Regions from separate parts of the Rahnella sp. WP5 genome, predicted to be linked through region 2. Evidence: predicted binding sites of a transcription regulator. Region 2 holds the regulator's gene; each other region holds the start of a gene.

Region 1 (7,489 bases), on a different contig from region 2:
CATTTTACAACTTCACTCCTCGCCGTTAATGACTGGCGAACGGATTATTAATAGGGTTATGGTCAGGCAGTCTATCACTTTCCCCTGCGGGCAACACGCCCGCGTATTGAATTCCGCTGGTTTTTCAATCGACAATGTTAAACATTTGCCCATTGCCCGCACACCGGTAGAATAGCCCTCCAAACGATAGGCAACGAAGCCCGACGGCTTTGGATGACACAAGCGAACTATGGCAAAGAAACCCAACACGCCCGCCGCAGGCCAGATCCGAATTATTGGCGGACAATGGCGCGGACGCAAACTTCCGGTCCCTCACAGCCCGGGGCTGCGTCCGACCACCGATCGCGTGCGCGAAACGCTGTTTAACTGGCTTGCGCCAGTTTTACAGGGCGCACATTGTCTGGACTGTTTTGCAGGCAGCGGCGCACTCGGTCTGGAAGCCTTGTCCCGCTATGCGGCCAGCGCGACATTGCTGGAGTTTGAGCGCCCGGTTGCGCAACAGTTAGAGAAAAACCTGGCGCTGCTAAACGCCAGTGATGCGAAAGTATTTAACGTCAATGCCCTGAACTGGCTGGCAAAAGCCGGAAGCGCCTTTGATGTGGTTTTCCTCGATCCGCCTTTCCGCAAAGGCATTCTGCAAGACACCCTGAACCTGCTGGAGCAAAACCAGTGGCTGGCCGATGAAGCCTGGATTTATGTCGAAACAGAAGCCGAACATGACACGCTGGATGTGCCTGCCCGCTGGCGCTTACACCGTGAGAAAGTCGCCGGACAAGTTGCTTATCGTCTTTATCATCGCGATGTGACGCCTGAAACCGGCTCACCAGAACAGGAGTAGTAAGATGTTGATCAATATTGGTCGGTTGTTGATGTTATGTATTTGGGCGTTTCTGGCGTTTAACCTGATCCACCCGTTCCCGAAGCCGATCAAATACTTTTTAGACGTGGCAATTGTCTTCATGTTCTTTATGCATGGCCTGCAGGTGATGCTGCTTAAAGCCACGCAGGGCAAGGAAAAGGACACCATCGGGCCGTGGCTGCAAACCCGCATCTTCCTGTTCGGCGTCTTCGAACTGATGGCGTGGCAGAAAAAACAGCCTCCGTTGCCAGCCAAAAAGTAATCCCCGCTTTTACGGCGCGCCCTGCGCCGTAAATTCCCCCTATCCTAAACCAACATTCATCAGACCCGCCGTTACGGGGATTTCTGATTGTCGCCGCCATGCTCTCTCTCCTACACTGAAAGCAAGTTCAGGAAAACAGGATGTGTTTTCCCGCAAGCAGACCCTGACATCGGTTTTATGTTCTGTTCTGAAATATAAAAGGATAAACAATGAGTTGGCCATTCCTCGCTGTATTTTTCTCTGGCTGGTTGTTCGTTGACGCCAGCTATCGTGGCCCGCGCTGGCAGCGCTGGGTCTTTAAACCCGTCACCTTACTATTACTGCTGTTGCTGGCCTGGCAGGCGCCGACACTCAACGTTTACAGCTATCTGATTTTACTGGGTCTGGCGGCGACACTGGTGGCAGACAGCCTGTTACTGCTGCCTGAAGAACGCTTCATGTACGCCATCGGTGCCTTCTTCCTGTCGCATCTGCTGTATACGCTGAGTTTCGCCAGCCAGATGACCATCACCTTCTTCTGGCCGCTGCCGCTGACGTTACTGATCATCGGCGCGATACTTCTTGCGGTGATCTGGGCACGGCTGGCGGAGCTGCGATGGCCAGTGACCACTTACATCGCCATGACCCTGCTGATGGTCTGGCTGGCTGGCGAACAGTATTTTGCCCGCAGTACCGACATGGCATTTTCGCTGTTCTGCGGCGCAGCGCTGTTACTGCTGGGGAATATTTTCTGGCTGCTCAGCCGATACCGCTTCACCTTCCGCGCCGCCGACGCGCTGGTTGCCGCCTGTTATTTCGGCGGGCACTTCCTGATCGTCCGGTCGTTATACCTGTAATATCCCACAGCGGAACCGTTCTGGTTCCGCTGATAAAATACTTGTTGACCTTAGAGCCGACTCCAACGTTTACACTGGGGGTAATTCCACTCGGTTTCGAACCGGAGGCTTTATGATCCCACTGCAAAAAAACAACACCTGTCGCTGCGGATGTCAGGGCAAACATGCGCCTGCACTGCGTATCAACAAAATTGGCGCTATTGCGCAGCCCGGCACACATCCGGCTGGCTGCTGTAGCGAAAAAACCCCGCTGGCGGTTTCCGCCTGCTCCACCACTGACAGCTGCTGTGCGCCAAAAACAGGTGAGCACTCACATACATCGGACGATGGCAACGCCGAAGGTTCGCCGGGCGAAGACGAACCCGCCTCACCGCTTTCCGGCAGTCAGCAATACAGCTGGAAAGTACAAGGTATGGACTGCCCTGCCTGTGCCCGAAAAATTGAAAAAGCCGTTTCCGGTATTGATGGTATCAGCCACGCTAAAGTGCTGTTCGCTACTGAAAAGCTGGTGATTGATGCAGGTTTTGATATCACCCAACCCGTGCAAAATGCCGTTACCGCCGCAGGTTTTACCCTGCAATCGCTCGACAAACCGCAGGAAAAACCCACCGCCGAACCTTCCCGTTTGCAGGAAGCGCTGCCGCTGATCGCTCTTTCGGTTCTGATGCTGCTGAGCTGGGTGCTCGATCATTTCAACCCGCAACTGGGTAAAATCGCGTTTATCGCCACGACACTGGTCGGGCTCTGGCCGGTACTGCGTCAGGCGATTCGCCAGACCCGCGCCGGTTCGCCATTCGCCATCGAAACGCTGATGAGTATCGCCGCGATCGGCGCACTCTTTATCGGTGCGACAGCCGAAGCCGCCATGGTTCTGTTGCTGTTTATGGTGGGCGAACGCCTTGAGGCTTTTGCCTCCAGCCGGGCACGCAGCGGCGTAAAAGCGCTGATGGCGCTGATCCCGGATACCGCTGTCCGCATTGTGAATGGCAAATCTGAAACCGTGCCGGTCAGCAGCTTGCGCCCCGGCGATATCATTGAAATCGCGGCAGGTGCACGCCTGCCTGCCGACGCTGTTTTACAAATCGCCGCCAGTTTCGACGAAAGCGCGCTGACCGGCGAATCAGTTCCGGTGGATCATCTGCCCGGTGAAAAAGTCCCCGCAGGCAGCCTGTGCGTTGACCGGCTGGCACGCCTCGAAGTGGCTTCCGCGCCGGGCAACAGCGCCATTGACCGCATTTTGCAACTGATTGAAGAAGCCGATGAACGCCGTGCGCCGATCGAGCGTTTCCTCGATACTTTCAGCCGCTATTACACGCCGGTCATTATGCTGATGTCGTTGCTGGTGATTATCGTGCCGCCACTGGCGATGGGGCTATCGTGGGAAACCTGGATTTACCGCGGGCTGACGCTGCTGCTGATTGGCTGTCCGTGTGCGCTGGTGATTTCGACGCCAGCAGCGATTACGTCCGGGCTGGCAGCAGCCACGCGTCAGGGTGCATTGATTAAAGGCGGTGCAGCGCTGGAACAGCTGGCGCTGATTCAAACCGTTGCCCTGGATAAAACCGGTACGCTGACCGAAGGCAAACCTGAAGTTACCGACGTTTTACTGCTGAACGGCGCAAGCGAAGGCGAAGTATTAAGTCTGGCATCAGCGGTGGAAGAAGGTTCGCATCACCCGCTGGCGCAGGCGATTTTGGCCCGTGCAAAAACCAGTAATCCGCTACCGCTCACGGCGCAGGATCGCCGCGCGCTGGCCGGTTCCGGCGTGGAAGGCCTCGTTTCAGGCCGCAAAATTCAGGTGCTGGCACCGAAAAGTGTGGCTGAAAACAGCCTGACGGCAGAAACCCTCGCGCAAATTACTGACTGGGAATCCACCGGAAAAACCGTGGTGGTGGTGTTGCAGGAAGAAAACGCGATCGGGCTGATTGCCATGCAGGATCGTCTGCGGGATGACGCGGCCGAGGCATTGCAGAAACTGAAAGCGCTCGGCGTGTCGGCGGTCATGCTGACCGGCGACAATCCGCGGGCGGCGAAAACTATCGCTGACCGGCTCGGCATTGATTTCCGTGCGGGCTTACTGCCTGCGGATAAAGTCTCAGCAGTCACCGCGCTGAATGCACTGAAACCGGTGGCCATGGTCGGTGACGGCATTAACGATGCGCCCGCCATGAAAGCCGCGACTATCGGTATTGCGATGGGAAGCGGAACGGACGTCGCACTGGAAACGGCGGATGCGGCACTGACGCATAACCGCCTGAGCGGGCTGGCGCAGATGATCAGCCTTTCGCGTGCTACACGGGCGAATATCCGTCAGAACATCACGATTGCGCTGGGGCTGAAAGCGATTTTCCTGGTCACCACGCTGATGGGATTGACCGGATTGTGGCTGGCGGTGCTGGCGGATTCCGGCGCAACGGCGCTGGTGACCGCCAATGCGTTAAGGCTGTTGCGCAATAAATCGAAATAAACAACACGGGCTGAGCCATCAGCCCTGTTTTTCCAACAGACCTTTGCAAATCAAATAGCGATAAGGCTGAGTTTCGGTATCCGAGGCCAGCAGCGTATGTTCCATAAAACGGCAGAAACCGGGGATATCGCGGGTCGTTGCCGGATCATCAGCGATGATCAATAACGTTTCGCCGTCTTGCATGGTGCGTACCGCTTTACGAACCATCATCACTGGCTCCGGGCAACGCAGACCCAACGCATCAAGCTGATGGTCAGGATTGATAAAGGGGTCGGTCATTTCGTGTCTCAACATCTACATACGTGAATGGGCGGTTGTTTGGCAAAGGCGGATAGTTTAACCCGCTGGTTTTCTGGCGCAACAAACACGGCTGATTGCGCTAAAATTAACCGGTAGATCTGTTGCGCAAACGGTGCGCAAACAGGTACTATGCGCGCCGCACGCCATTACGGGTGCGAAAGTAAAAATTTTCTTGGGTTCCCTCACCCCAATTTATTCATAAAAAAAGGTCACATATATGTACTCTTTTACTGCTCAGCAGCGGTTTTCCGCGCTGATATGGCTTTCGCTATTCCACATCGCCATCATCACCTCCAGTAACTATCTGGTTCAGTTACCCGTTTCCATTTTTGGTTTCCATACCACCTGGGGCGCGTTCACTTTCCCGTTTATTTTTCTGGCTACCGATCTGACCGTCCGTATATTTGGCGCGCCGCTGGCACGACGGATTATTCTGTCCGTGATGGTGCCTGCACTGGCCATTTCCTATGTCATCTCGGCGTTATTCTTTGAAGCGCAATGGCAAGGCGTGGAAGCGCTCAGCAGCCTGAATATCATGGTCGCCCGTATCGCCACCGCCAGTTTTATGGCGTATGTGCTGGGGCAAATTCTTGACGTTCATGTGTTTAACCGCCTGCGCCAGAACCGCCGCTGGTGGATAGCACCGGTCGCCTCAATGTTCCTCGGCAATATCAGCGATACCCTGTCCTTCTTCTTTAGCGCTTTCTACAAAAGCAGCGATGCCTTTATGGCACAGCACTGGGTAGAAATAGCGATGGTGGATTACACCTTCAAGGTGCTGATCTGCCTGGTGTTCTTCCTGCCGATGTACGGCATGCTGCTGAATATGCTGCTTAAGCGTTTATCAGCACAAGGAAACAACCCGCATTCCGCCATCAGTGCGCACTAAACCGGGTCGCCGGGAAGACACAAATGGCGCCATAATCTGACTTGCATTTGTGGCCTGAATAGGTTGCCATAAAGGCTGTTAAGTCAACATGTAAGCCTGGTGAACAGGCCACTTAAGGAAGCCCGATGCGTAATATCGCGAAAATGATGGGAATGGCAGTACTGATCGCCGGTCTGGCTGCGTGTGACGGTAAGTCGACCGATGCACCTGCCGCAGATAAAGGCGCACCAGCGGCCGCAGCCACGGCAGCCACCACGCCGGTCAGCCTGCTGGACGGCAAAGTCACCTTCTCCCTGCCGCAGGGAATGAGCGACCAGAGCGGTAAACTGGGCACACAGGCAAATAATATGCACGTGTATGCAGACAGCACCGGACAGAAAGCGGTGATTGTCATTTTGGGTGATAACACCCCGGAATCACTGGACGTTCTGGCGGGTCGTTTACAGGATCAGCAAAAAGCGCGCGATACCAATCTGCAAGTCGTCACCAATAAATCTATTCAGGTCAACGGCCAGACATTGCAGCAGTACGACAGCGTGATCACTTCTGCTGGTCAGAAAGCCTATTCGTCTATCGTTTTGGGCAAGGTCGACAGCCATCTGCTGACCCTGCAAATTACTCTGCCTGCTGATAATCAGCAGCAGGCGCAGACCGATGCGGAAGCCATTATCAGCACACTGAAAATTCAATAATTTCAGACCGTGTGAAAATATCAGGCGGAGCTCAGGCTCCGCTTTTTTTGTTTCTTATTGTCACCCTCGCTCACAAAATCGCCTCCCTATGTAATAAAAATGTAACATTTTCGTCATAAATCACAGTTCGTTTGTGCGCGAATGGCTAAAATGATGTTCGTTTTGGAACACATTGGCTCCGCCATTTCGTCCGTGGCTCATGATGAGTCCGCCCTGATTTATGCCATCGGAGGCATTTATGCTCAGTATCTTTAAACCCGCGCCCCACAAAGCTCCTGTTGATGAGGCTCACGTCGATCCGCTGTACCGCCGTCTCCGCTGGCAAATCTTCATGGGGATTTTCTTCGGTTATGCGGCCTACTATCTGGTGCGCAAAAACTTCGCGCTGGCCATGCCTTATCTGATTGATCAGGGCTTCTCCCGTGGAGACTTAGGGTTCGCACTGTCCGGGATTTCCATTGCTTATGGCATCTCAAAATTCATCATGGGTTCGGTGTCTGACCGTTCGAATCCGCGCGTATTTCTGCCCGCCGGTTTGATTCTGGCGGCGGCCGTGATGTTGTTTATGGGCTTCGTGCCGTGGGCAACCTCAAGCATTGCCATCATGTTTGTGTTGCTGTTCCTGTGCGGCTGGTTCCAGGGCATGGGCTGGCCGCCGTGCGGACGTACGATGGTGCACTGGTGGTCGCAGAAAGAACGCGGCGGCGTGGTGTCGGTGTGGAACTGTGCGCATAACGTCGGCGGCGGTATTCCTCCGCTGCTGTTCCTGCTCGGTATGGCGTGGTTTAACGACTGGCATGCAGCGCTGTATATGCCTGCCTTCGGCGCGATTCTGCTGGCGGTGTTTGCCTTCATGACCATGCGCGATACACCGCAATCCTGTGGTCTGCCGCCCATTGAAGAATACAAAAACGATTATCCGCCGGACTATGTGAAAGAGTCCGCCGAGCAGGAACTGACGGCGAAACAGATTTTCATGCAGTACATTTTGCCGAACAAATTGCTGTGGTATATCGCACTGGCTAACGTCTTTGTCTATCTGCTGCGTTACGGCATTCTCGACTGGTCACCAACGTATCTGAAAGAAGTGAAGCATTTCGCGCTGGATAAATCCTCGTGGGCGTATTTCCTTTATGAATACGCTGGCATTCCCGGCACGCTGCTGTGTGGCTGGATGTCGGATA
Region 2 (7,489 bases):
CGCGTGTTGTCCGACCGGCAGTTCAATGACTGACGGATTCGTGAAGCCATTTTTCTCCAGAATAATTTTCGCCATCGTGACGTTCTGGATCCCCGGACCGCAGGCGATTTTTTTGCCTTTCAGGTCACTGATAGCTTTTGCCGGGCTGTTGAGCGGCACCAGAAATTCATCTAACACCAGCGTATGGTTTGACGGGTTAGAACAGATAATTTTGAACAGACCCGGTGAGGTGATCGCCCCGAGTCCCAGCGCGCCGGTTGCCGTGCCGTTGGCGCAACCGTGGATCCTGCCGGTGATCATCCCTTCGACAATTTGCTGGGCACTGGCGAATTTAACGCCTTTCACATTCAGCCCGGCTTGTTTAAAAAAGCCCTGTTCCAGTGCCACATACAGCGGCAAACCGCCGACAATCGGCCAGTAACCAATACGAATTTCATCGTCGTCGGCTGCAAAAACTGACGTCGGGATCATACCGCCAAGGGTGGAAACGCCGCCGGTGATGGCAAGCCATTTCATCAGCTGGCGGCGTTTTTTATCGACTTCAGGTTTGATGTTTTTCATGGACGGTTCCCTTAGCGGTTATGAAGGCGTTGCAACTTGTACTGCAACTTGTATACATAACGTTAAGCACAGGGCGTGCCAGTTTGTCGGGGGACGCGCATCAGCACGAAAAAGCGGAAATTCAGCAGGTTGGCAAAGGATAACGCACTGCGCTGGTGCGATTTTTGTGCCTGTGTTCACAATCAGGATCCACAACAGGGCATACCGCTAGCAATCTCACTAGCGGTATGCCTGCGCGAAAGTCGCCGTCAGACTTTAAATTCACTGCTCAGGCGGCTGATGCCCAGACCATTCACTTTGGTGACTTTGATTTGTACCGGAATGCGGTCTTTCATTGCTTCGACATGGCTGATCACGCCGATGGTTTTACCCGAGGCATTCAGGCTATCGAGCGCATCCAGCGCGGTATCCAGCGTGTCGGCATCGAGCGTACCGAAACCTTCGTCGAGGAACAGCGAGTCGATACGGGTTTTATCGCTGACCAGATCGGACAGCGCCAGGGCCAGTGCCAGGCTGACCAGGAAGCTTTCGCCGCCGGATAGTGTGCGGGTATCGCGCACGGCATCGGCCTGCCAGGTATCGACCACCTGCAGTTCCAGCGCATCGCTGGTTTTGCGCTGCAACAGATAGCGTCCGTGCAATTTTTCCAGCTGGCGGTTGGCCAGATACACCAGATGATCGAGCGTCAGACCCTGCGCGAATTTACGGAATTTCGCGCCGTCGCTGGAGCCAATCATCTGGTTGAGATAACCCCAGTCATCACAGGTCCGCTGCGCCTGCGCAATCTGTGCAATCAGCGTCTGCTGACCATGGTGGCGTTGCTTGTCGCTTTCCAGCTGATTTTTCACTTCGCCCAGACGTTGTTGCAGGACTTTCAGTTGTTGTGCCAGCTCCGCCTGTTGCACCGTCAGGGCGTTAAGATCACTGTCGGTTTCACTGAGATGTGCAGGACGGGCAAGCTGATGTTTTTCGAGCTGCTGACGGGCATCCGCCAGTAATGCCTGCGCCTGCGCCAGTTGTTGTTGCAGATGTTCTTTGCGTTGCTGAAGCTGCTGGCGCAACGCGTCGTCGAGCAGCGCCAGTTTCACTGCGGCTTCATCCGCAAATCCGCTGGCGCTCAATGCCTGCTGCCACGCCTGTTCCACCTGCGTCAGTTGTGCGGCGGTCTGTAACTGTTGCTGCTGCGTACTGGCCAACTGACCGGCCAACTGGTCGCGCTGTTCCTGCGCCTTATGCAGCGCGGTCTGGACATCACTCAGCGCTTGTTCTGTCGCCTGTTGTTGCTGATGTAAGTGCTCGCGAACCTGAGCAACCTGACGCTCTCCGAACAGTTCGAGGCGTCGGGCATTCAGCTCAGAAAGGGATTTTTCACCTTCCGCCAGTTGCTTTTGCAACCGCACGAGGTCTTGCTGAGATTTTGCCTGCATCTCTTCCAGCCGGGTAACGCGCTCTGTCAGCAAGGCACTTTGCTGCTGCACTTTCTGCTGTGCATTCAGTGCGTCGTTCAGGGCATCTTTGGCCTGTTGCAGAGCCCGCGCCAGCTGTTCGTGCTGGCTCAGCCGCGCCTGCGACTGCTGCTCTTCCTCATCGCGGGCGGTCAGCCATTGCGTGATGTCGGCGGTATCATGCAGCGTAAACGTCAGATTCAGCGGCGCACTGAGTTGTTGCCAGTTCAGGGTATGCGCATTCAGTTGTTGCTGATCCTGCTCGAGCTGAGTTTGCAGCCGTGTTTGTTGCTCTTTCAGGCCTTTAATTTTTGCCGCCAGTTCGATACCGCTGGCTTTTGCTGCATCGAATTCCAGTTGCATTTTCTCGACGCGCTGCGCGGTTTCAGAAGGTTTAACCTGCTGATAATGTTCAATCGCCGGATGTGATGTCGAGCCGCACAGCGGACAGGCTTTGCCGCTTTGCAAATTCGCGCGTTCGGCTTCAAGGCTGACGATCAGCATTTCCTGTTTATGCAGCGCCTTGACGTCGTTCAGATGTTCCAGTTGTTTCTGACATTGCAGACGGATCGCGCCCAGACGCAGTTCTTCTTCGGCCAGCAGCATCTGGTACTGCGCAAAATCTTTATGCTGTTGCTGCACGCGCTGGTTCAGTTGCGGGAAGATTTGCGCGAGTGAAAACAGCTGCTGCCGCACCGGCCGGAGCTGCATGAGTTCGGTTTGACGTTTCTGTAACACTACCTGCGGGTACTGTTTTTCCAGTTCAGCCTGACGTTGTTGTGCAACGTTAAGGGCTTCAGTCAGCGCGGCCTGACGGGTGTGATGCTGGCGGCTTTCCTCATCCAGTTTCTGACGTTCCGCCGTGATTTGCTGCAGCGTCGCGCTATGTTCACCAGCCTGTTTCTGCGACTCGCTGACCGCCTGTTGTGTTTCCACCAGCGATTTGCGCCATTGCGCGATTTCGCTATCCAGTGGCAGGATTTTTTCTTCGATCAGCGTCTGCATCTGACGCTGTTCTTCCGCCTGTTTCTGCCGCGCAGTGTGCGCCTGTTCCACCGCCAGACTCAGCGGCGTCATCTGTGCAATCTGCTGCTCCTGCTGCTGCGTCAGTTGTATCAGTAATTGCTGAAGGCGCTGCGCGTCATCCCGACAGCGCTGGCGATCATTGAGTAACGGACGCAGTTTTTCTGCCGGTTCGCTGCGCGCTAGTTGCTGTAACTGCGGTGCGGCTGTCAGGTTTTCCTGCTCTGCGGCGGTCAGTTGTTGCTGAGATTGCTGCTGTTTTTGCTGCACCTGCTGCCACTGTTGCAGCCAGTTCAGATCCTGCTGGCGCTGCTGCGCCTGCTGACTGAGCGTGATTTCCTGCGTGTTCAGTTCAGCACGTTGTGCTTCGAGCGTCTGGCGCTGTTCTTCGCTGAGCAGTTCGATTCCGGCCATACGCTGATGCAGACCGTCCAGCGCAATGCGCGCTTCTTTATGTTGCTCAAACACGCGTTGAGAAAGCAGACCGTAAATCTCGGTGCCGGTCAGTTCTTCCAGCAATTCGGCGCGGTCGTTGGCATCGGCATTCAGAAACGCGGCGAACTGCCCCTGTGAAAGCATCATGGATTTGGTGAAACGACCGAAATCCAGCCCGGTCAGTGTGGCGATGGCGTCGAGTTTGTCGCGCACTTTATCGGCCAGAATTTTGCCGTCGGCCAGCAATGCCAGCTCCACTTTCGGTGCCTGCAGATTGCCGTCAGGGGAATTTTTGGCGCGGCGCTGGCTCCAGAAAGCGCGGTAACCCACGCCTTTGACTTCAAACTCCACTTCGGCCAGCGATTCTGCGGTGTGGCGGGTCATCAGTTCATTCTGGCTTGGTGTAATGTTCAGCCGTGGCGTCTGATGATAAAGCGCCAGACAAATGGCATCGAGCAGGGTGGTTTTCCCCGCGCCGGTCGGGCCGGTGATGGCGAATAATCCGTTGCTGGCAAACGGCTCGGCGGTGAAATCAATTTTCCATTCGCCTTCCAGCGAGTTCAGGTTTTTTAAACGCAGGCTGAGAATTTTCATTGTGCGCCGTCCTCCGCGTTCTGACCGTTGGTAACCTGTTCAACCACCTGCGCAAACAACGTGCGCATCCTTGCCTGACGCGGCTCGTCAGGGTCCGGTTCCAGCGCCAGTCGTCGTTCAAACACGTCGCTGACGCTCAGTTCGCTGAGGGTTTCTTTTTCCTGCTGCTCAATACTGTTGATGCGCTGTTCTTTGCTGCGGCGTAACAGCACGACTTCTACCGGCAGATCTTCCGTCAGCGCCTGAATGCGTCGCTGGATGTCGCTGAGATAATCCTGGGTGGAGACTTCAATATCGAGCCACACCGGTTTGGCCGGATCACCGCCTTCGAACTGTGCCAGTTGGTGTTCAATTTCCGCCAGCGAGCCTTTGATTATCTGCATCGGCTGGAAAACCGGGATTTCCAGTGTGTCGATGGCGTTGAGCGTCGCACCATCAAAATCAAGTAAGTACACACTTTTAGCTTTGCTCAGTTCGTCAAAACTCAGGGCAATCGGCGAGCCGCTGTAACGGATATGTTCGTTTTTGGCGACGCATTGTGCACGGTGAATATGACCCAGTGCCACATAATCGACCGGCGGAAAGGCCTGCGCCGGAAACGCATCGAGCGTACCTATATAGATGTCGCGCACGGAATCTGAGGTACTGACGCCGACAGTCGTCAGATGGCCGGTCGCAATAATAGGCAGCGGCATGCCCAGTTCGTCACGTCTGGCCTGCGCAGCCTGCCAGAGCGCGTCATAATGCGCGGCGATGGCTTCCTGCAATGCCAGTTGCTTGTCGCTGCCGGACTGTCCCGCCTGGCTGGCGAGCAGATCACGCGGGCGTAAAAACGGGATAGCGCACAGTATCGCGCCGGGTTTCCCGTCACGCTGACTGAGCACTAAAATCTGTTCAGAAAGGTTTTCACCGACGGTGGCAATCACCCGCGTATTCAGGCAGGACAGGAGCTCGCGCGATTCATTGAGCGTGGCGACAGAATCGTGGTTACCAGCCAGCACCACCAGCTGGCAGCCGGTTTGCTGTAATTCCACCACGAAGCGGTTATACAATTCTCGGGCATAACTGGGTGGGGATCCCGTGTCGAAAATATCGCCCGCGACAATCACGGCGTCGACCTGATGTTGTTGCACCTGACCGGTCAGCCAGCGCAAAAATGCCTGATGTTCGGCTGCACGGCTTTTAGTGAAAAAGTACTGGCCGAGGTGCCAGTCTGAGGTGTGGATCAGGCGCATGAGACTCCCGTATGAACCCTGGATGACGACAATGGGGTAAAGTATAAACGTCGGCAGGGGAAGCTGTCCCCGATAAATCAGACCAATTTCAGCAAGATGGCCGGAAATTATCTGTCATAGTTGACTGTAATGAACCATTCTTTTCATTCATAAATCTGTCACAAAACTGACGCATAATGGCGCCCGCAATCAAATAAAAGATCGCTAACCTATTGGCAGGACCTACGATGGCTAGACGTATATTGGTGGTTGAAGACGAAGCTCCAATCCGTGAAATGGTGTGTTTTGTACTGGAACAAAATGGCTATCAGGCCGTAGAAGCTGAGGATTTTGATTCAGCGATTGGGCAGCTTGTTGAACCTTACCCTGAACTGATCCTGCTTGACTGGATGTTACCTGGCGGTTCCGGTATTCAGTTTATTAAGCATCTTAAACGTGAGGCTCTGACCCGCGAAATTCCGGTGATGATGCTGACCGCACGCGGTGAAGAAGAAGATCGGGTGCGCGGCCTTGAAGTGGGTGCCGATGATTACATCACCAAACCGTTTTCTCCGAAAGAACTGGTTGCCCGCATTAAAGCCGTGATGCGTCGCATCTCGCCAATGGCGGTGGAAGAAGTGATCGACATGCAGGGGTTAAGCCTGGATCCGTCGTCTCACCGGGTGATGGCCAACGAGCAGGCGCTCGATATGGGGCCGACCGAATTTAAGTTATTACACTTCTTTATGACCCATTCCGAACGTGTATACAGCCGCGAACAGTTGCTCAATAACGTCTGGGGCACTAACGTTTATGTGGAAGATCGCACGGTTGACGTGCATATTCGTCGTTTACGTAAGGCGCTGGAAACCAGTGGACATGACAGAATGATCCAGACTGTTCGTGGTACCGGATACCGTTTTTCAACGCGTTATTGAGCCCTCACAGCGGAGAATCTGTGTGCTAGAACGTTTGTCATGGAAACGACTGGCGGGTGAATTGTTTCTCTTTTGCCTGCCAGCGTTAATTCTCGGTATTTTCGTCGGCCATTTCGGCTGGCTCCTCCTGGTGTCGCTGATGGCGGCACTGGGCTGGAATTATTACAACCAGCTTAAACTCTCTCACTGGCTGTGGCTCGACCGCAGCATTACGCCACCGAATGGGCGCTGGAGCTGGGAGCCGCTGTTTTACGGGCTGAACCAGATGCAGATGCGCAACCGGCGTCGCCGTCGCGAATTAGGTCAGCTCATCAAACGTTTTCGCAGCGGTGCCGAATCGCTGCCGGATGCCGTGGTGCTGACCACTGAAGAAGGCAATATTTTCTGGTGTAACGGACTGGCGCAGGATTTGCTCGGTTTCCGCTGGCCGGAAGATAACGGGCAACATATCTTCAACCTGTTGCGTTATCCGGAATTCCGGCTGTGGATCCAGACCCGCGATTTCAGCCGGGCGCTGAATTTACAACTCAATAATGAGCATTATGTCGAGTTTCGCGTCATGCCTTATTCCGAAGGACAACTGCTGATGGTGGCACGCGACGTGACCCAGATGCGTCAGCTTGAAGGCGCACGGCGTAACTTCTTCGCTAACGTCAGTCATGAACTGAGAACCCCATTGACGGTATTGCAGGGGTATCTGGAAATGATGGAAGACGCCAAGCTGGAAGAGCCTTTCCGCACTAAAGCGCTGGATACCATGCAGGAACAGACGCGGCGGATGGACGGGCTGGTGAAACAGCTGCTGACGCTGTCGAAAATCGAAGCCTCAGCGAATATTGATTTGCACGAGAAAGTGGATATTCCGGTGATGCTCGGCATGCTCGAACGTGAAGTGCAAACGTTAAGCAACGGCAGGCATGAAGTGGTGTTTCGCGTAAACGACAAGCTGAAGGTCTTTGGTAATGAAGATCAACTGCGCAGCGCGGTGTCGAACCTGGTGTATAACGCGGTTAACCACACGCCAGCGGGGACACGGATTGAAGTCAGCTGGCAACAAACGCCGCATGGCGCACAGTTCCAGATCAGCGACAACGGACCGGGCATTGCGCCGCAGCACCTGCCGCGCCTGACCGAACGTTTCTACCGCGTCGATAAAGCCCGTTCACGTCAGACCGGCGGCAGCGGACTGGGACTGGCAATCGTCAAACATGCGCTCAGCCATCACCACTCCAAACTCGAAGTCATGAGTGAAGTCGGCGTCGGTACCCGGTTTATGTTT
Region 3 (7,489 bases), on a different contig from region 2:
CATTGGTTCATTACCCGGCGCGATGCTGGGCGGGCTGATCCTGGGGATTGCCGAAGCGCAGTTCTCGGGCATGGTGAATTCCGATTACAAAGATGTGTTCTCCTTTGGATTGCTGGTGGTGATCCTCATTTTCCGCCCTCAGGGCCTGCTGGGCCGTCCGGTCGTGACGAAAGTGTGAGGGAAATAAAATGATGTCACAAACTGCTGTGAACAGCGGATTTTCATTTAAACGCTGTCTGCTGGATGCCATTTTTGCCGGGCTGGTGGCGCTGATTATTTTCGGGCCGGTGGTCGGCGTGGTGCTCGATGGTTACAGCTTTAACTTTCATAGCCAGAGGCTGGTCTGGATCATTGCTGCGGTGATGACGGGCCGCTTCCTGCTCAGTGCATTTTTAGAAACCACGGCCGGGCAGAAAATGCGTGCGCGTTTCGAATCCGACAGCGCGGGCGTCTATGTCCGGTCGCCGGATTATAAAAGTCATCTGCGCTGGGTTATTCCGCTGCTGATTGTGCTGGCCATTTTCTTCCCGTTCGTCGCCACCAAATACATTCTGACGGTCGCCATTCTGGGACTGATTTATGTGTTGCTCGGCCTCGGGCTGAATATCGTGGTCGGACTGGCCGGTTTGCTCGATCTGGGGTATGTGGCGTTTTACGCCATCGGGGCTTACGGGCTGGCGCTGGGGTATCAGTATCTCGGCCTCGGCTTCTGGTCGATGCTGCCGCTGGCGGCGGTGATGGCCGCGCTGGCCGGTGCGTTGCTGGGTTTCCCGGTGCTGCGTATGCACGGCGACTATCTGGCGATCGTGACGTTAGGTTTCGGTGAAATCATCCGGCTGGTGCTGACCAACTGGTTGTCGTTTACCGGCGGCCCGAACGGTGTTTCCGCGCCTCCGCCCACCTTTTTCGGGCTGGAGTTTGGCCGGCGGGCGAAGGAGGGTGGCGTGCCGTTCCACGAGTTTTTCCATCTGACCTACAACCCGAATATGAAATTTATCTTCATCTATGCCGTGCTGGTTCTGGTGGTGTTGCTGGTGTTGTTTATCAAACACCGGCTGACCCGCATGCCGATTGGCCGCGCGTGGGAAGCGCTGCGTGAGGATGAGATTGCCTGCCGCGCGATGGGGCTGAATCATGTGCTGGTCAAGCTGTCTGCCTTTACCCTCGGGGCTTCCACGGCCGGAATTGCGGGCGTGTTTTTCGCCACGTATCAGGGCTTCGTTAATCCGACCTCTTTCACCTTTTTCGAATCTGCACTGATTCTCGCTATTGTGGTTTTGGGCGGTATGGGCTCAACCATCGGCGTGGTGCTGGCGGCATTTGTGCTGACCGTCGCGCCGGAACTGTTGCGCAGCTTTGCCGAATATCGCGTATTGCTGTTCGGCGTTTTAATGGTGGTGATGATGATCTGGCGGCCACGCGGGTTGATCCGCATCAGCCGCAGCGGGTTTGCCGTGCGTAAAGGAGTCGCGCCATGAGCGAAGCGTTAGCGGATAACAACATCCTGAGTGTCGAGCATTTGCGCATGCATTTCGGCGGCATTAAGGCGCTGAACGATGTGAATCTTGCGGTGAAACGCGGATCGATTACCGCGCTGATCGGCCCGAACGGCGCAGGAAAAACCACGGTGTTTAATTGCCTGACAGGTTTTTATAAAGCGTCCGGCGGCAATATTTTGCTCAATACGCGCCGCCGGACGACCAATGTAATCCAGGTGCTCGGGCAGAAATTTCAGCCTGATGACTGGATAAAACCGGCGCAACTGGGCAAACGTATTTTCTACAAAATGTTCGGCGGTACACACCTGGTTAACCGCGCCGGGCTGGCGCGTACCTTTCAGAATATCCGGCTGTTTCGTGAAATGTCGGTGGTTGAAAATCTGCTGGTGGCTCAGCACATGCAAACCAACCGCAACCTGATTGCCGGTGTGCTCAATACGCCGGGTTATCGCCGTGCGGAAAATCAGGCGCTGGACCGCGCATTTTACTGGCTGGAAGTGGTGGAACTGGTGGATTGTGCCAACCGGCTGGCAGGGGAAATGTCTTACGGTCAGCAGCGCCGGCTGGAAATCGCCCGTGCGATGTGTACCGCGCCGGAAATGATTTGCCTGGACGAACCGGCAGCCGGTCTGAATCCGGTTGAAACACGTACGCTGAGCAAAATTATCCGCTTCCTGCGTGATCATCACGACATCACCGTGCTGCTGATCGAACATGATATGGGCATGGTGATGGACATTTCCGACCACATTATCGTGCTCGACCACGGCGACGTGATTGCCGAAGGAATACCGCAGGCTATTCAGAACGATGAGAAAGTCATTGCCGCGTATCTGGGTGCTGATGAAGACGACGAGGTCAGCTTATGAGCGACGCGATGCTGGAATTTCGTGATGTGAATGTGTATTACGGGGCGATTCAGGCATTACAGCAGGTCTCTTTGCAGGTCAGTGAGGGGGAAACGGTGGCGTTGATTGGTGCCAACGGTGCCGGGAAATCAACGCTGCTGATGTCGATATTCGGCCAGCCACGTATACAGAGCGGGCAGATCCTGTTTCGCGGGGAAGATATCAGCCGCAAATCGACACACTTTGTGGCTTCGGCTGGCATAGCGCAATCGCCGGAAGGGCGACGTGTTTTTCCGGATATGACCGTGGAAGAAAACCTGCTGATGGGCACCATTCCCGTCGGGAATAAACACGCGGCAGAAGATCTGCACACCATGTTTGAGTTATTCCCGCGCCTGAAGGAACGCCGTAAACAACGGGCGATGACCATGTCCGGTGGTGAACAGCAAATGCTGGCGATTGCCCGTGCGCTGATGAGTCGCCCGAAGCTGTTACTGCTCGATGAACCGAGTCTTGGGCTGGCGCCTATTATCGTTAAACAGATTTTCCAGACCTTACGCGAACTGGCAAAAAACGGCATGACTATCTTTCTGGTGGAGCAAAATGCGCATCATGCGCTCAGGCTTTCTGACCGGGGTTATGTGATGGTCAACGGACAAATTCGTCTTAGCGGTTCAGGCGAGGAACTTTTACATAATCAGGAGGTGCGGAAAGCTTATCTCGGAGGAATCTGATTTTTCATCTTCAATGCCCGCGATACCCCGTATTGCGGGCGTTCCCGCCAACTTTTTTCCGCATTTTCAACCTGCCTCCACATTTCGCCCACAGTATTCCGCTATCATGCAATTCTTACAGAAAGGTGACCGGAAAGTTAATTTTCTGAGGTATCATGCGGAATTAGCTGTCATGAATTTGTAAAACGTCAGTTTTTTTGGGCACATCAGTGGCCTGAAGCCGTGTTAAGGCGTTGACCCACCAGGATCAACAGGCTATATAGCGCTATCCGTTTTTGGCATGAATTTTCCTGTCTCAGGGATGAAGTAAGTGAATGACAAACGGGTCATTCGCTCGATGAGTTGAACCGTCGGCGCTGCTCGCAAAACAGCAGAAATGGGTCGTAGAGTTTATTGTTTAAATCAGACAGGGTGCTGAAATGGCTTCTGAGATAATTTCCTTCGTATTATTTCTTTCTTCTATTTTTCTCTACGTCACGCGGGCGTCGGCCAGCCGTGTCTGGTTTTCACTGGTGCTGTTTTTCCTCGGGCTTTACGTCATTCTTAACGTCATCCTGATCGGCAGCAATTATTTCACCGGTGAAGGCATCACGGACGCGGTGTTATATACCGTCACCAGTAGCCTGAAAGGGGCGGGGCTCAATAAATATATCCTGCCATTTATCGGTTTACTGGCAGGGCTTGTCAGCGTATTTGCTTTGCTGGCGTGGGGGCTGAAGCAGCGTCGTGCCAAAAACAGCAGCGCGGTCTACAGTGCGCTGGCCGTGGTGCTGGCGGTCTTTTCTGTCGGTTCCACACAGGCATTCCAGAACATCTCCCGTCTGGTCAAAACGCAAATCTCAGGCAGCGGTGCAGATTTTAGTACCTATTACAAAGTGCCCGAAAAAGCCATTAAAGGCGCGAAAAAGCCTAACCTGGTTTATATCTACGGCGAGAGTCTGGAACGCACGTATTTTGATGACAAAGTCTTCCCCGGCCTGACCACCGAATTAAACCGCCATAAAGCGCAGAGTACCGATTTTACGAACACCAAACAGTTGCCGGGCACTGGCTATACCATCGCAGGTATGGTGGCTTCTCAGTGTGGGATCCCGCTGTTTGCGCCGTTTGATGGTAATGCCTCCAGCGCACTGGCGACTTTCTACCCTGAAAACGTCTGTCTTGGCGATGTGCTCAAAGGTGCAGGTTATACCAACTATTTCTATCAGGGCGCTGAACTGGCTTTCGCAGGCAAAGGGACCTTCCTGAAATCCCATGGTTTCGACCATCTTTATGGTTACAACGAATTGCGTCCGACTGTGGCGGACCCGTCTTATAAAAATGACTGGGGCTGGTATGACGACACCTTGCTGGATGAGGTGTACAAAAAATTCGTGACGCTGAGTCAGGAAGGTAAGCCGTTCTCACTGTTCACGCTGACCGTTGATACGCATCATCCGGACGGCTTTATTTCCCGCGGCTGTACCCGCAAGGAATATAAAGTGAACGGTAAAGCCAACCAGTCACTCAGCGCCGTGTCCTGTAGTCAGGAACTGATTGCCGCATTTATCGATAAGATTAAAAAGTCCGGTTATTTCGATAACACCATCATTGTGGTGTCTTCCGATCATCTGGCGATGAACAACACGGCTTACAACATTCTGACCAAACAGAACCGTAAAGACCTGTTCTTCGTACTCGACGGGCGTCATCCGGCAGGGGAGCTGAACGGTGCGAAACGCAGCACCCTGGATAATGGCGCGACCGTACTGGATATGATGGGCGGCGACAACTACATCGGTCTTGGACGCAGCGGTGTTTCTGCGACATCGATGACTGCGCAGTTCCTCAATATTGATGACAAAGTGAATGCCTGGAAACCGGCGGTCATCAAACAGTGGGGCTTCCCGAACAGCATCAAAGACTATGCGGTGAATACCAAAGACAGCACTTTCACCTTCTCCGGCATGACCATCAAAACGCCGTTTATTCTGAAGGTCACGGCAGACAAAATTGAGCCGATGTTTGATGTCTATCTGTCCACGCCGCTGAAAAAACAACTGGCCGGACTGGCGACCAGCGATAACTTTGTCTGGGTTGATAAATGCTACGAAATGGGACGCGTCTGGGCACCAGAGTTGTCGCTCAATACCGGTCTGTGCGTTGCATCGGGGAACCTCGGGGCGAAGCCGACGATCGTGCAGGTCACCGGCGATACCTTCAAAGGTAAAGTGGACTTCGTGAAAGACACCTCGGGCAGCAATGCGATTTATCAGCAAACCCTGAAGACGCTGAACATTGATGATTCCGCCACCACTTATCAGTCGAAAGCCATCGCTTTTATGGTGCCGGGATTGCCCGAGCAGGTAAAAGCGATTACCGGTGTTTCAGCCGTTGAAAACTGGGGACGCTGGTCAGATGCTAATCTGGCACCGTCGGTGAAAATTGATTACGTTAAACCGCTGCCCGCCACCTTTGATGTGGTGATCCGCGCACGGGCTTACGGCAATAACATCGATAAGCCGGTTTCCGTCCGTGTCGGGGATCAGGAGCAGTTTGTCACCTTCGGCGATAAAGACGGTATCGTGAAAGTACAGTTCACCAATCCGGGAGCGGAGCAAAGTATCGTCATCACGCCGCCGGAACCGACCGAACCTACTGAAGGCACCAGCGGCGGCTTCCAGCCTCGTAAACTGGGCATCGGCATGGTTTCTCTTGAAGTTCAGCCGGTGGATCCGCAGTCTTAATCCGCTGTTTACCCTAAACGCTAAAACCCGCTCCGGCGGGTTTTTTATTGGAAGCAAATTGGGGAAATGGCAATTGAAAAAACACTTAGCATTTTTATCGCTTTACTATCCCATTTCGGTTATTCATTTCAAGAATAACTATCATTAAAACAATATTATAAAGAAATAAGCCGATCGGTATACTCGCCAAATTCCTGCACGGAAACACAGCCCGGAGCAGGCATCTCATCACACTTTTGGGGATAGCGTATGCGCAAGACATTCAACAAAACAAAGACCCGTATTCACCGTGCTGTTTTACTGGCTGCGACCTCGGCAGTGATCATTTCCGGCAGCGTGCTGGCGCCGCTGAGTGCGGCACAGGCCGCCGATAAAACCACGGTTAAGGTCGGAATTATCAGCGGGGAGGACGAAGATGTCTGGCGTGAAGTGGTCAGACAGGCCGCAGCAAAAGGTCTGACGGTAAAACCGGTGATTTTCAACGATTACAACCAGCCAAATGAAGCCCTGCAAAACGGCGAAGTGGATGCCAATGCCTTCCAGCATCAGCCTTTCCTCGATAACCAGATCAAAGTGAATCACTACAACATCGTGCGCGTGGGTGATACCGCTGTGTGGCCAATCGGGTTGTACTCTAAAAAAGTAAAATCTGCCGACCAGCTGAAAGAAGGGGCGGTGATTGGCGTGCCGAATGACCCGGCGAACGAAGCGCGCGGGCTGATCCTGCTTCAGCAATCTGGCGTGATCAAACTCAAACCGGGCGCCGGTATTTTCGCCACTACGGCGGATATCACTGAGAACCCGCGCCACGTCACCATTAAAGAGCTGGATTCCGGCATTATCGGCCGCTCCGTGCCGGATCTGGATGCTGCGATTGTGAACACCGACTGGGCGCTGAAAAGTGGCCTGACGCCTGCGGATCGTATCGCGCAGGAACCGGTAAAGAATAATCCTTACAACAACTTCATCGCGGTGAAAACTGAAAATGTGAATGCGCCGTGGGTGAAAACGCTGGTCAGTTCTTACCAGAACGAGGCTGTCAAACAGGTGTTTGATAAGGTCTATAAAGGCACCGGCGTGACGGCCTGGTAAGGATGTAAAGCATGACGATCATCTCTGAAACCGGTGCGCAGTTCACGGCGACGCCTTCAGAAAAAGTCCCTCCACGCCCGGCTAACGCCGGGCAGTTTGCCGGTGGCACTCTGAAAACGCATCAGGATGAGGTGCATGACGTCGTGCGCCTTGACCATGTAAGCCGTCAGTTCGGCACAATTCAGGCGCTGAAAGATGTCTCGCTGACGGTCCGGCGGGGCGAAATCCTGGGCATTATTGGCCGCAGCGGTGCGGGGAAATCCACCCTGATCCGCTGCCTGAACGGACTGGAACAGCCGGACAGCGGCGTGATTGAAATCGAAGGCCATGCCATCACCGGCCTGAGCGAGAAAGCCTTGCAATCAGTGCGCAGCCGCGTGGGGATGGTGTTCCAGCATTTCAATTTGCTGTCGGCCAAAACGGTTGAGCAGAATGTCGCGCTGCCATTGAAAATCGCCGGATACAACAAGGCAAGGCGTCAGGCGCGTGTCGCCGAACTGCTGGCGCTGGTCGGGCTGGAAGATAAGGCAAAGAACTACCCGGCGGCGTTGTCCGGCGGTCAGAAACAGCGCGTCGGTATTGCCCGTGCG

What was found. Region 2 encodes PhoB, which activates phosphate uptake and scavenging genes when phosphate is short. Its sites were predicted from a motif close to CTGTCATAAAACTGNCNNAT; they were not measured.
Region 1: glpT (glycerol-3-phosphate transporter) is a predicted target of PhoB. The motif match lies at 6,394-6,413, and genes of this name have one in related genera.
Region 3: opgB (phosphatidylglycerol--membrane-oligosaccharide glycerophosphotransferase) is a predicted target of PhoB. The motif match lies at 3,249-3,268, and genes of this name have one in related genera.

What each region holds. Positions count from the first base shown of each region.
Region 1 covers NZ_JQJR01000016.1:59,604-67,092, forward strand. The annotation lists gene ftsY (signal recognition particle-docking protein FtsY) at 1-3, opposite strand, end outside; gene rsmD (16S rRNA (guanine(966)-N(2))-methyltransferase) at 230-838, shown strand; gene EX31_RS14840 (DUF1145 family protein) at 843-1,121, shown strand; gene EX31_RS14845 (lysoplasmalogenase) at 1,331-1,957, shown strand; gene EX31_RS14850 (zinc/cadmium/mercury/lead-transporting ATPase) at 2,070-4,424, shown strand; gene tusA (sulfurtransferase TusA) at 4,443-4,703, opposite strand; gene EX31_RS14860 (7-cyano-7-deazaguanine/7-aminomethyl-7-deazaguanine transporter) at 4,942-5,613, shown strand; gene EX31_RS14865 (DcrB family lipoprotein) at 5,739-6,305, shown strand; gene glpT (glycerol-3-phosphate transporter) at 6,544-7,489, shown strand, end outside.
Region 2 covers NZ_KN050721.1:149,941-157,429, forward strand. The annotation lists gene EX31_RS22025 (ABC transporter substrate-binding protein) at 1-561, opposite strand, end outside; gene sbcC (exonuclease subunit SbcC) at 810-4,058, opposite strand; gene sbcD (exonuclease subunit SbcD) at 4,055-5,293, opposite strand; gene phoB (phosphate response regulator transcription factor PhoB) at 5,521-6,210, shown strand; gene phoR (phosphate regulon sensor histidine kinase PhoR) at 6,233-7,489, shown strand, end outside.
Region 3 covers NZ_JQJR01000019.1:13,745-21,233, reverse strand. The annotation lists gene EX31_RS15620 (ABC transporter permease subunit) at 1-178, shown strand, start outside; gene livM (high-affinity branched-chain amino acid ABC transporter permease LivM) at 192-1,478, shown strand; gene EX31_RS15610 (ABC transporter ATP-binding protein) at 1,475-2,368, shown strand; gene EX31_RS15605 (ABC transporter ATP-binding protein) at 2,365-3,081, shown strand; gene opgB (phosphatidylglycerol--membrane-oligosaccharide glycerophosphotransferase) at 3,501-5,807, shown strand; gene EX31_RS15595 (MetQ/NlpA family ABC transporter substrate-binding protein) at 6,057-6,899, shown strand; gene EX31_RS15590 (methionine ABC transporter ATP-binding protein) at 6,911-7,489, shown strand, end outside.